3 regions of the Flavonifractor sp. An91 genome follow, and region 2 is predicted to be linked to each of the others. Evidence: riboswitches for the same ligand, from Rfam matches in the RefSeq annotation. Region 2 holds a riboswitch; each other region holds the start of a gene.
The links. Region 2 has a riboswitch for cobalamin ahead of B5G42_RS14315 (S-layer homology domain-containing protein). Riboswitches for the same ligand answer to the same signal wherever they lie in the genome.
Positions count from the first base shown of each region.

Region 1: another riboswitch for cobalamin. It lies ahead of B5G42_RS11835 (energy-coupling factor ABC transporter permease); the one in region 2 lies ahead of B5G42_RS14315 (S-layer homology domain-containing protein).
Region 3: another riboswitch for cobalamin. It lies ahead of B5G42_RS18860 (ATP-binding cassette domain-containing protein); the one in region 2 lies ahead of B5G42_RS14315 (S-layer homology domain-containing protein).

Region 1 covers NZ_NFHA01000020.1:56,535-60,696, forward strand. The annotation lists gene B5G42_RS11820 (cobyric acid synthase) at 1-247, shown strand, start outside; gene B5G42_RS11825 (precorrin-8X methylmutase) at 251-898, shown strand; gene B5G42_RS11830 (sirohydrochlorin cobaltochelatase) at 904-1,689, shown strand; cobalamin riboswitch at 1,713-1,837, shown strand; gene B5G42_RS11835 (energy-coupling factor ABC transporter permease) at 1,957-2,610, shown strand; gene B5G42_RS11840 (energy-coupling factor ABC transporter substrate-binding protein) at 2,624-2,920, shown strand; gene cbiQ (cobalt ECF transporter T component CbiQ) at 2,923-3,702, shown strand; gene B5G42_RS11850 (ATP-binding cassette domain-containing protein) at 3,699-4,162, shown strand, end outside.
Region 2 covers NZ_NFHA01000031.1:2,926-7,087, reverse strand. The annotation lists gene B5G42_RS14315 (S-layer homology domain-containing protein) at 1-2,375, opposite strand, end outside; cobalamin riboswitch at 2,558-2,832, opposite strand; cobalamin riboswitch at 3,080-3,337, shown strand; gene B5G42_RS14310 (cysteine-rich small domain-containing protein) at 3,516-3,794, shown strand; gene B5G42_RS14305 (hypothetical protein) at 3,810-4,106, shown strand.
Region 3 covers NZ_NFHA01000011.1:86,122-90,283, reverse strand. The annotation lists gene B5G42_RS18865 (ECF transporter S component) at 47-1,531, opposite strand; gene B5G42_RS18860 (ATP-binding cassette domain-containing protein) at 1,528-2,412, opposite strand; cobalamin riboswitch at 2,607-2,743, opposite strand; cobalamin riboswitch at 2,893-3,125, opposite strand; gene B5G42_RS18130 (hypothetical protein) at 3,191-3,328, opposite strand; gene B5G42_RS08475 (zinc-ribbon domain-containing protein) at 3,373-4,162, opposite strand, start outside.

The DNA of each region.
Region 1 (4,162 bases), on a different contig from region 2:
GGAGGTCCATACCGACGGCCTCAGCGCGGGCAACGTGTGGGGCTGCTACGTCCACGGCATTTTTGATAAGGCTGGAGCGGCCTCCGCTCTGGTGAACTGCCTGCTGAAGGCCAAGGGTTTGGAAGGCCAGGCCGCCAGCGTGGACTGGCAGGAGTACGCCCAGCGGCAGTACGACAAGCTGGCGGACGGCCTGCGGGCCAGTCTGGACATGGAGCGGATCTACCGCATCCTGAACGGGGAGGAATGACCCATGAAAAAGATAGAGTTGCAGCGGGTGGCCCCCGCTGACATTGAGGCCAGAAGCATGGAGATCATCGGCCAGGAGCTGGGGGACCGGGTGTTTCCCGCCGACCAGCTGCCCATCATCAAGCGGGCTATCCACACCAGCGCCGACTTCGACTATGCCGACAATCTGGTGTTCTCCCCGGATGCGGTGGCGGCGGGCATCGCCGCCATCAAGGGGGGCTGCACCATCGTCACCGACACCCAGATGGCCTTCTCCGGCGTCAATAAGAGGGTGCTGGAGAAGTTCGGCGGCAAGGCCGTATGCTTCATGTCCGACCCGGACGTGGCCGCTGAGGCCAAGGAGCGGGGGGAGACCCGGGCCACCGTGTCCATGGAGCGGGCCGCTCAGCTGGAGGGCCCCCTGGTGTTGGCCATCGGCAACGCCCCCACCGCTCTGGTGCGGGCCTGTGAGCTCATCGAGGAGGGGAAGATGGCCCCCGCTCTGGTGATCGGCGTGCCGGTGGGCTTTGTCAACGTGGTGGAGAGCAAGGAGCTGCTGCTCACCATGGACACCCCCCACATCGTGGCCCGGGGCCGCAAGGGGGGCAGCAACATCGCCGCTGCCATCTGCAACGCCCTGCTCTACCAGGCCAGCAACAACGTACGGGAGTGAAGGATATGAAACAACAAGCCCTTCTGGCGGTGTCCTTCGGCACCAGCCACCGGGATACCCTGGAAAAGACCATCACCGCCATCGAGAAGGCCCTGGCCGCCGCCTTTCCGGAGCGCACTCTTCGCCGGGCCTTCACCAGCGGTATGATTTTGAGAAAGCTGGAGCGGGAGGGCACCCACATCGACGACGTACCCGCCGCCCTGGAGAAGCTGGCGGCGGAGGGATACACCGACGTGCTGGTCCAGCCCACCCACATCATGAACGGCGACGAGTACGACAAGATGATGGCTCTGGCCGGCCCCTTCGAGGGCCGGTTTGAGAAGCTGACCTTCGGCCGCCCCCTGCTCACCGAGACGGGGGACTACCTGGACGCGGTGGGGGCCCTGCTCCAAGACCTGCCCCAGGCAGAGGAGGGCAAAGCCATCCTCTACATGGGCCACGGCACCGAGCACTTTGCCAACTCCTGTTACGCCCTGCTGGAGTATGTGTTCCGGGATATGGGCCGGAAGGACGTGGTCATCGGCACGGTGGAGGGCTACCCCGGCTTTGGGGAGGCGGTGCGCCGTATCCAAGAGCTGGGTGCCACAAACGTAGAGCTGCGCCCCCTGATGATCGTGGCGGGCGACCATGCCAAAAACGATCTGGCGGGGGAGGAGGAGGACTCCTGGAAGTCCCTGCTGGAACAAGAGGGCTACGCCGTCAACTGCGTGCTCCAGGGCCTGGGAGAGTTTCCCAGTATCCAGGCCCTCTTCGTCAAGCACGCCGGAGAGGCCAAACAACTCCAGGCGTAAGCCTGTTTGCATAGAGGGCCGGGAAAAGGGAAGCCGGGTGCAAATCCCGCGCAGTCCCGCTGCCGTAAGAGAAGAGCCGCCGGGCACCATGTCACTGGGAAAACCTGGGAAGACGCGCGGCGGCAGAGAGGCTCAAGCCGGAAAACCTTGCCCGGCCCGGAAACCACCCACCTACGAGTGATAGGAAAGGATGAGACAACCATGAAAACTCTGACTGCCAACAAAACCGTCCGCGCCGCGGCGGTGCTGGTGGGGCTGCTGGGTCTGATGACCATGAGCGCCTCCGCCATGCACATCGCCGAGGGTATGCTGCCGGTGAACTGGGCCATTGGCTGGGGCGCGGTGTGCGTGCCCTTCGTGGTGGCCGGCTTCTTCTCCATCAAGAAGAAGATCGATCAGGCCCCCCGGGCCAAGATCCTGCTGGCCATGTGCGGCGCCTTCGCCTTCGTGCTGTCCGCCCTGAAGATCCCCTCGGTGTCCGGCTCCTGCTCCCACCCCACCGGTGTGGGCCTGGGCGCCATCCTGTTCGGGCCCCTGGTCATGACGGTGCTGGGGCTGATCGTGCTGCTCTTCCAGGCCCTGCTGCTGGCCCACGGCGGCCTCACCACCCTGGGCGCCAACGTATTCTCCATGGCCATTGCCGGGCCCATCGTGTCCTGGCTGGTCTATAAGCTGCTGCGGAAGGCCAAGGCTCCTGCCGCTGTGGCGGTGTTTGCCGCCGCCGCCCTGGGTGACCTCTTCACCTATGTGGTCACTTCGGTCCAGCTGGGGGTCATCAACGGCGGCATGGTGAAGTTCCTCACCATCTTTGCCGTGACCCAGATCCCTCTGGCCATTGCCGAGGGCCTGCTTACCGTGGTGATCTTCAACGTGCTGGAGAAGTACAGCAAGACCGAGCTGCATGAGCTGCAGGTGCTGTAAGGAGGGGACGGATATGAAAGTTTGGCAGAAAAATTTGATTTTGATCCTGTTGGTGGTGGTCATTGCCGCCGTGCCCCTGTGGCTGCTGCCCAATGCCGAGTTCGGCGGAGCCGACGGCCAGGCTGAGGAGGCCATTATGGAGCTTAACCCCGACTATGAGCCCTGGTTTGAGCCCATTCTGGAGCCCGCCAGCGGCGAGGTGGAGTCTATGCTCTTTGCCCTCCAGGCTGCCATCGGCGCCGGTGTGGTGGGCTTCATTCTGGGCCGCATCACCAAGAAGCCGGACGGAAAAGAGAAAGGAACGAACTGACCATGGGCACCGACCGCTACGCCTATCAGTCCCGCCTGCGGCGGGTGTCTCCCATGCCCAAGCTGCTGCTGACGGTAGTCGCTCTGGTGATCTGCCTGTGCTGCGACAGCGTGGCGGTGGGCCTGTTTACCCTGGTTCTGATGGGGGGGCTTATCACCACCCTGGGGGGACTGTCCCCCAGGGTGTACCTCCATTTTTTAAAGGTGCCGCTGATCTTTCTGGTCATCGGCTGCCTTACCATCGTGGCGGGGGCCTACCCCGCTGGGACGGAGATGGTGGCAGCTATTCCGGTGGGCAACAGTTTGTGGGGCTTTACCGTGGATGGCCTTTGGCTGGGCGGCCGGATCTTCTGCAAGGCCCTGGGGGCGGTGGGATGTATGTACTTTCTCTCCCTCAATACCCCCGTTACCGATCTGACCATGGCCCTGGAGAAGCTCCATGTGCCCAAGCTGCTGGTGGAGCTGATGGAGCTCATTTACCGCTTCATTTTCGTGCTGGCGGAGACGGCTGCCAACATCCGCACCGCCCAGGATTCCCGGCTGGGCTACCGGGGGTTCCGCCGGTCGGTGTCCTCTCTGGGGATGCTGGCCTCCATGGTGTTCCTGCGGGCCTGGCGGAAGGCCGACCGTATCTATACCGCCCTGGAGTCCCGGGGCTATACCGGCAGTCTCACCACCCTGAACGACGCCTACCGTCCGGGGTGGGGGCTGCTCCCCCTCACCGTATTTGCGGCGGCGGGACAGATCGCCATTTGGTTTGTGGAAGGGAGGCTGCTGCCGTGAAGGCCATCCAGGCAGAAGATCTGTGTTATACCTATGAAGATGGCACTGTGGCCCTGGACCATATCACCTTTGCCGCAGAAAAAGGGAAGGTCACCGGTATCCTGGGGGCCAACGGGGCGGGCAAGTCCACCCTATTCCTCAGCCTCAACGGGGTGCTCACCCCCAAGAGCGGCAAGGTGGTGCTGGGGAGCCAGCCGGTGCGCTATGACAAGAAGGGCCTGCTGGAGCTGCGCCGCCGGGTGGGTATCGTGTTCCAGGACCCGGACGACCAGCTCTTCTCCGCCGACGTGTACCGGGACGTGTCCTTCGGCGGGGTGAACCTGGGCCTGCCGGCGGAGGAGGTCCGCCGCCGGGTGGAGGACGCCCTGGAGCGCACCGGAGTGTCCCATCTGCGGGACAAACCCACCCACGCCCTGTCCTACGGACAGAAGAAGCGGGTGGCCATCGCCGGTGTGTTGGT
Region 2 (4,162 bases):
TACACATTGGCCTCGTCTCCGCTGTGGGCGACCGGTTCCCCCTGGAAGAGGACGCTGATCGTATACGGCGCGGAAATGTCCTCCGGACGGGTAATCTGGAACGTGACGGCTTGCCGGGTGCTGGCATCCAGCGTCACCGCCTGCTTCACGTCAGCGCCGTCCACGGTGATCTGCCCCATCCGCTCCGCATAGCCAAAGCAGGATACCGTGTAGTCATATGTGCCGTCGGCCAGCGCATAGATCACTGTTCCATTGCTGTTGGAGACAGGTTCGATAGTTTCTTCGCCGTTCTGTGCTTTCAGGATCATCTGGGCATTTTCCGGACTAAGGGTAAATGTCGCGGTATGCTGGGTTTCCAGCGTAAAGTCTCTCAGATAGACGCAGTCGTCTCCCTTGTCACCACTGGAGTCCTTGACATAGGTCAGCGTGACCATGTCGCCGCCTTTTACATCCAGGGTGTGCTTCGTCCAGTCTATTTCTCCGCCGACTTTGGAGCCTTTATTGATGACGAGACCGTCATATATAGTCCAGGAACCCTCGGACGACACCTTGTACCAGAAGGAAAGGCTGCCCTGGGCAACGGATTCGTCAATCGTAATGGTCACGGTGACCTGCGAATTGCCCTGCCCCTTGCTGTTGGAGCGGAGAACGCCGTCCTCTTCCACAAACTCCTGACCGGGCTCTCCTTGATACTTGTCGTTATGGGTGTATACCACCTGGGCTTTCCCGGCCAGAGCGTTGAACACGGTACTGGGGAAGGGTTTTTCTGCTACGGAAACCTGGAATTCTGCTCTGCTTCCGTAATAGGTAACCATAACGGTCTTTACCCCGGCTGCCGAGGAATCAAAGCCGCTGACAGTGAAGCCCTCGGAGACTTCCCCGGTGGAGCCGTCGGAGTAGCTGACTGTCACTACAAGGCCGGCAGTGTCCAGTGCGTCACCAACATAATAGGCCGTCTTGGCGGGCTGGGTTTTGACCGCAATGCCGGTGACCGTTTTCAGGGAAACCGTCTCAATTTTGCTCTCGGAAAGAGAAATGCTTCCCTGCGCGCCTTCCACCTGCTCCGATGCCGGCGTCACCACGTAGTCATAGGTCTTGTTCAGAAGCAGGGTATAGATTCCGTTTTGTCCGGCGGTCATTTCCTGGCCGTCCAGCGTCACGGTGATGGTGTAATCCTCCGCACCGTCAATCTGGAAGCGCAGGGTACCCCACTGGCTCTCGTCCTGTTGAAGGGTGATGGAACCTACCTGGATTTCCGCACTGCTGTTGGCCTGCTCTTCGGAAATGGTAAGCGCTCCGTTCTGGGATGTATAGCCCTCACAGCTGACCGTGTAGGTGTAGCTGCCGGCGGCCAGGGAGGCGGTTCGCGTCTCCCCCTGGCTGGAGGAATACACGACGGTGTCGCCACTGCGGATGGTCAGTTCTGCCGCGGACGGCGCGATGGTAAACACAGCGGAAGCGGTCGAGATCTGCCAGGACAGAACCGGATACTCCCCGGCCTTTACTCGGAAGCCCTCGCCCAACACGGTGGCAAAGTCCGCACCCTTCATCTCCTCCGATGTTTTAGCAGCAGCCGTCTGGTTGTTGCCGTTGATACCAGTGGTGCAGCTGGAATCCAGATAATGGCAGTTTTCCGCTGTGGAATTGTACATCCATCCGGCAATGGCGCCAAAATTGGTGGCCTTTTCCTGCACGGTAATGGCACCAGTGCTATAACAGTTGTTCAGGCTGCTGCCGCGACCGTAATCATCTCCTGCGTAGCCGACGATACCGCCCAGGTTTGCACCGGAACGGTTCCGTTGGCTGGAAATCTCACCCTGGTTATAGCAGTTGGTAATGGCTGTGGCCTTGATTTGACCGGCAATACCGCCGGCGTAGCGCTCCCCCCCGCTGAGCGCCACGCTGCCGGTGTTGCCGCAGCTGGTGATGCTGCCGCCGATACACTGTCCCGCGATGCCGGCCGCATACTCGCTGCTGGCGGTGACGGACGCTGTATTCAGGCAGTTTTCAATCGTACCGGCGCTGAGGCCCGCGATACCGCCCACCTGATCGGTACCACTGACCGAACCGTCAGTGATGATATTGTGGATGGTCGCGCCGGAGGACAACTCGGAAAAGAGCCCCAGCTTGCTGTCGCCGGAGATGGCGAGGGTTACCTTGTGCCCTCCGCCATCAAAGCTGCCGCTGAAAGCCTGCCCATAGGGAGCGGACACCGTAATGTCACTTGTCAGAATATAATTCCCACTTGGATCCATGGCGGCAAAATCCTCGGGGCTAGACACCGGCTGCACCGTGCCGGAGGCCAGTGCCGCCGACGGCAGAAGGCCGAGGGTCAGGCACAGCACCAGGAAAAACGAAAGAATCCTTTTTTTCACAAAGCTCCACTCCTTTAAACCATTTTATAAAAACTGTTTTTAAAAAACAGGGCTTTTGGAACGGGGCCGTACCTGACAAAAAAGGAGCGGACAATTCTGTCCGCTCCTGTGTCGTCACTGCGTGAAAGCGACAACACAAACGTGCTGCCGCATAAGGCGTTTTTGTCAGAGCAGCCCCGGAGATCCGGGGGTAAGCTCTTAGTAGGTCTTCTGACTGATGTGTCCAGGCGGAGCTATGCCCGCCAACGCAAATCCGCCGCCTTCCCAGCTAAGCCATTACAGCCGCCAGTGACCTGCTTTCGCAGAAAACGGATTTGCTCCACAATCACAGCTATAGAATCGCCCCTTTGCCGCCGTTTTCACGGACGGGTCGCGGACGAAACATGTCCAGGATTCTCACCTGATTCCCTTGTTCAGAAACAAGGATGCGTGTCCAGCTCATAAAAGCCGGGTCGCGCATTTGCCACAAAAGCCGGATTTCATATTTAATTTTCCTTGTTGCTTTTGCATTATAGCACAAGCCGTACCAAAATGCTATTCTGTTTTTGCTATTTTTTAAATTTCTTCAGAGAGGAGCCCTTGGAACTCTGTTTCTAAACAAACTAAAGAGCGTTTGACAACCTGCATAAGGCGTGCTATGCTATATTTAGATTCATTCTTGGTTCCAGGCCCGGCGTTTGCCGCCGGTTTGAAAATTTCATATCACTGTATCTATTGCATGGTGTGGCTGTTTGCTGTAACGATCCTGCCGACAAGGATCAGGCAGCAGCTAAAACGAATGGGATATCCAAGTCCCGCGCGACCGGCACTGTGTACGTGAGGCCATTCCGAAGCGGCGTATGCCGTCTGGACGAAAGTCCGCCATTGCAGGGAACGACCCTGTGAGAAGGTAGGAAATGGACGCAGAGAGCCAAGCTCTCATAACGTAAGTCAGGAGACTTGCACCATGGCAGGATGCAGGGGGAAACAGCGGGCGTGTCCTCCGTTGTATACGTTGCTTTGCTCGCTGGCCTTCTTGTTAGGGCCAGCGTGTTTTTGTCAGAAGGAGGTGCCGTCCGGGCACCTCCTTTTTCTGTTTCACCGCCGGTCAGGGTATCACATGAGTGATGTGTCAATCAGTAAAATGAAAGGAGAAGCGGTATGGAATCATCGACGTCCGAAAAGCACTTTCAGTTCTTTTCCAACAGCAAATGCGAATACTTCCCCTTCCACCCCACCAATGACCCGGAAAACTTTAACTGCCTGTTCTGCTACTGCCCGCTGCATGCACTGGGAGACAAATGCGGCGGAAACTTCACCTATATTGCCGGGGGGATTAAGGATTGCAGCGGCTGCTTGATTCCCCATCGCAGGGAGGGTTATGACTATATCATCGGCAAGTATGGCGAGATCAAAAAACTGGCGCAAAAAACCAACTGACAGGAGGCAAGCGTTATGATAAGTCGAACCTGGTTTGAAAATCCGGATCATGTGGTATACGCCGTAAAGGATGAGGTGATCCCCCGACTCTCCCGGGAGCTGGGAATCAGCGATCTGGCCCAGCGGATCGAGGATTTCAGCAAGGCTCCCACTCAGGAGGGGGAAAACATCAAGGGGCTCAAACGCACCACCTTGAAGCTGATGGTTCCCAACCTGGTTTTCCGGGAGCCCATCGAAATGGGTGAAAATGTATGGATCTATATGGGTGAGCTCTGTCCGGCCTATTGTTTGTACACGCCCTGGGAAAAATAGAAAAAGCACATGGCCTGTACCCGACGCAGGGACAGGCCATGTGCTTTTCTGTATGT
Region 3 (4,162 bases), on a different contig from region 2:
TGGTTATAGTATATAGCTGTGTGGCTGCCGATTCCGGAATATGTATTTACTCCACCAGGCCATATTTGACCTTAATGCGGTCCAGCTTCTCCAGCATCGGTTCTGCCGCAAACCAGAGAAACAGCCAAGTGGCCACAGCATGGATACAATCAAAGGGCATACCGGTAACATAGTAGCTCAGCAGAATGCCGCCCGTCAGTTCCCGGTTGGCTGTCAGAGCGGAGGCCGCGTTCATAATGCCGCCGTAAATCAGGATGGCGCAGAGGGCGCCAAAGACACACAGAGATCCCCGCGTACGCATCAGCAGTCCCTTGCGGAACAGAATGCCCGCCAGAAAGCCGATGATGCCCATTGCGAACATTTGCCACGGGGTCAGCGGTCCCTGCCCGAACATCATATTGGAGGCCAACATGGTCATGGCGCCCACCAGGAAACCGGTTTCTCCTCCAAAGGCCACGCCTGCAATGATGGTCACCGCCATCACCGGTTTGAATTGGGGCAGCATGAAAAAGAACGCCCGTCCTGCCACAGCAATGGCAGACAGCACCGCGATGATGACCAGCTCCCGGGCCTGCGGTTTCCGGCCTTCAAAGATCAGGAAAAAGGGCAGCATCGTCTCCAATAAAATTAGCAGAGAAATGAAGTAATACTTCTTACCGCCCAGATAAGTAATGCCCACAAAAAGCGTTACAGGGATAAGCAGCACAATCAGGATCGTTGCCACCAGTGTGCGTTTTGTCAGCTTGCGCTGTTCCTTTGGTGTCTGCCGTAAATAGTCCGGCCGGTGACTGCGGCGGGTGATAGCTGCGGCAAACACCAATAGGGAGACACAAAATATGGAGTACAGCGCCAACTGGTCACCAGCCAGAGCCGTCAATCCCTCTGCATTGACCAGCGCAGTCAAATTCCCTACACCAAGAAAGGAAAGAAATAAAAGCAGCGATACAGCACCAGACATTGCCGCCAGAAGTTTCCGCCACCACGGCAGTTTTTTGGGCTTTCCTGCCGCGCTTACTTCTGTTGGCTCCGGCAGGGGCGAGATGTCATCCGACAACTCCGGTACAGGCGGCAGTTTCCCGCCGCACAGAACGATCACATCCTCCGGTGTAATGGCCTCAGGCTCCTGATCCCGTGCCATACGGTTGGCAGAGGTCGTATAAAAGCTGTTCCCCGAAAAAAAGGCACGGGGCGTCCCTTCCGACACGGTACCTCCATCAAAAAACAGTGCACAGCGGTGAGCATAGCGGGCGCAGAATCCAATATCATGGCTGACCATCAGGATTGTAACGCCCCGCCGCAAAAGCACCTGCAAAATTTCCGCAAAAACCTGTTTGAACTCTGCGTCCAACCCCTTGGTTGGTTCGTCCATCAGAAGAATATCAGGATCCAGCAACAGGACTTTGGCCAATGCCGCCCGCTGCTGCTCTCCGCCGGACAGGTCATAGGGATGATGCTCCAGCAGCCCCTCCAGCCGGCACAGGGCCACCACACGGGCAATGCGCTTTGCCTTTTCCTCTTTGCTGCCGTTCAGGATCTCCGCCAGATCTTCCTGAACTGTTTTTTCACGAAGAGGGTCTGGGGATTCTGAGGCAAAACGCCAATCGTCCCCTGATGGGTTACCGTTCCCCGGTAGGGTTTCAAAAGTCCAGCCAGCAGCTTCAGCGATGTGGATTTCCCGGCGCCGTTTCCACCCATAAGCGCATAGAACTCGCCCCTTTTTAGGGTGAGGTTCAGTTCCCGCACAACGTCGGGGCTGTCTTTCTCATACTTGAACCACAACTCCGACGCCTCTAGTACAGCGCCGTCCGGGTAGACCCGAGATGGCTCTGGCGGCAGCGGACAGGGCGGATGCTCCACGCTGTAGGCCGTCAGCCAGTCCCGTCCCTCCCGGACTGTAACCGGGCATATCCCTTCCTGTTCCACCGCTGCCCACACCCGCATCGCAGTAGGCATGGCCAGGAACATGGTGTGCCCGCTGGCCCGCAGGGCTGTGCCCACTTCGGCAGGCGTACCGCTGCACAGCAGCTTCCCCTCCTCCATGACGGCCACCCGGGTGGCCAGCGGAAACGCATCTTCCAAACGATGCTCCGTCAGAAGGATGGTCGTACCCAGCTCCCGGTTGATGCGTCCAAGGGTGGCCAGAAAGTCCGATGCCGCAATGGGGTCCAGCTGGGAGGTTGGTTCGTCCAGAATCAGAACCGAGGGCTGCATAGCCATAACGGAGGCCAGATTGAGCAGCTGCTTCTGTCCGCCGGACAGCTCCGTTACATTTTTATAGAACCAGTTCTCGATGCCGAAAAAGGCAGCCATCTCCGCCACCCGCTGGCGGATCACCGGCGTCTCATACTGCGCTGCCTCTCGTGGCGTAAGTCTGGCCGGGCGAGCCTGTCTTCGTTTGCTGATGGTCTTCACCCCCCCTTCAAACTCCAGGATCTTCCGGCAGCCTGAAAAACAAAAAACCGGCAGACAATGGTGTCTGCCGGTAAAGCGCAGATATCCATTGCCGATCCCTGCAAACAGAGGCTTCGAACATGATAAATGCACGAAACCCAAGCCATCTCCAGACATGGATATGGCTGCAAAAATCGGCAATGGATACCACCTTGATCAATTACCATGGAGCAGGCTGACAATCCTGGCTTATGGCCGGGGCCAAATACAGTAGAGGTAAGACTGCGCCGGATTCTCACCGGCTTGTCAGTTGGCATATGTCAAGCATATGACCTGCTCACAGTCTGCATTGTAACCGATTTCTGCAGTGCTGTCAATGACCATTCTTGGAGCGTACTGTAGGGTGTAATATTCCTGAAAATTACAAAACGGCTGCGGCAACCTTATGATTGCCACAGCCGTTTTTCTGTGTAGCCAAACGACACCTGCTACCCATATGGGCAGCAGATCTCTTTTCCTTGTAGGTCTTCTGACTTACGCCTGCGGAGGAGTTCTCCTGCGTCCATATCCTGCCTTCTCAGGTTTCCCCAATGACTGGCTTTCGCCAACGGATACAGACTCAGCGCTTACAGCGGCGGTTACCGTCCGGGATTCACACCCGGTTCCCTTGTCCAGTTTCCGCACCGTGCAGCTTAAGCAGGAGGCAACAGAAACCACAAAGATTCCGATTCAATTCTGATCGTATCGTATCACTAAGACTCTAAAACGTCAAGAGACTTGTTCCCAACGTTTGAGAGCGTCAAGCATATACCCGGCTACATCCGTACCACACTGGCAGGGAGAGGCTGATGTCGTGGAGTACGCCGATGACTGTTCGTCCTTTCTCCCGGGACCAGTGCTCCAGACAGGTCACCAGTTCTGCCTGACTGCCTGTCACAGATTTACTTGGCGCAGGATAACAGTTTATTGCAAACTCTTTTCTCAACCGGCATTTTCATACATGAGCTCCAGGAATAACATAACATCAAACACGTCACTTGATGTCTGCTGACTATCCAGCAGGTCGATTCGATTTAAGGAATATTCAAAGGTTCCATCATTCTGGTCCTCATAATAGAAGCGAAACCGAACATCCTCTCCCATAATGGGCATATAGCCTTCCACATAGACGTTGGAGGCGTCCTCATCAATGGATTCTGAGGTCCAGGTGGGGCTGCGCAAGTTGTCGTCCATCAATTCTTTCATGGTCTGAGGACCATATTCGTCCAGCGTGACATTTTGAATCTGATAGATCGGACCGCCAACCGCCGCATCCCATCCATAACGAAGAATGCCTGCCCCACCGTTGGCCAGAAAGATCACAAACCCGATCAAAAGCGCGATCTCTGCCAGCATACCGATCTTTTTCCGGTTCATGGTACCGGCATTGCAGCCAGCCTCTTCGTTGCCGGCATCCTGAACGGTATAGGGCTGTCCCGGATTCTCGATATGCGTGCCGCAGATGGGGCAGAAAGCCTGCCCGCGTTCCATACGATGATTGCAGGTGGGACAGGGCATATATTTCCGCCTCTGGCGGAGTTTGCGGTTATAGCCTAGATTGATCATGCCAATCAGGCCCAGAATTGTCCCCATAACAGTCCAGCCATGGCCCCAAAAGAACCCCAGAATGATCAGGATTCCGCCCAGAACGGCATAGACATAGTTGGTAAACTGGTTGATCTTTACTGCTGCAACTTCAAAATAGTAGTTATGCCACAACCGGTAAAAAAAT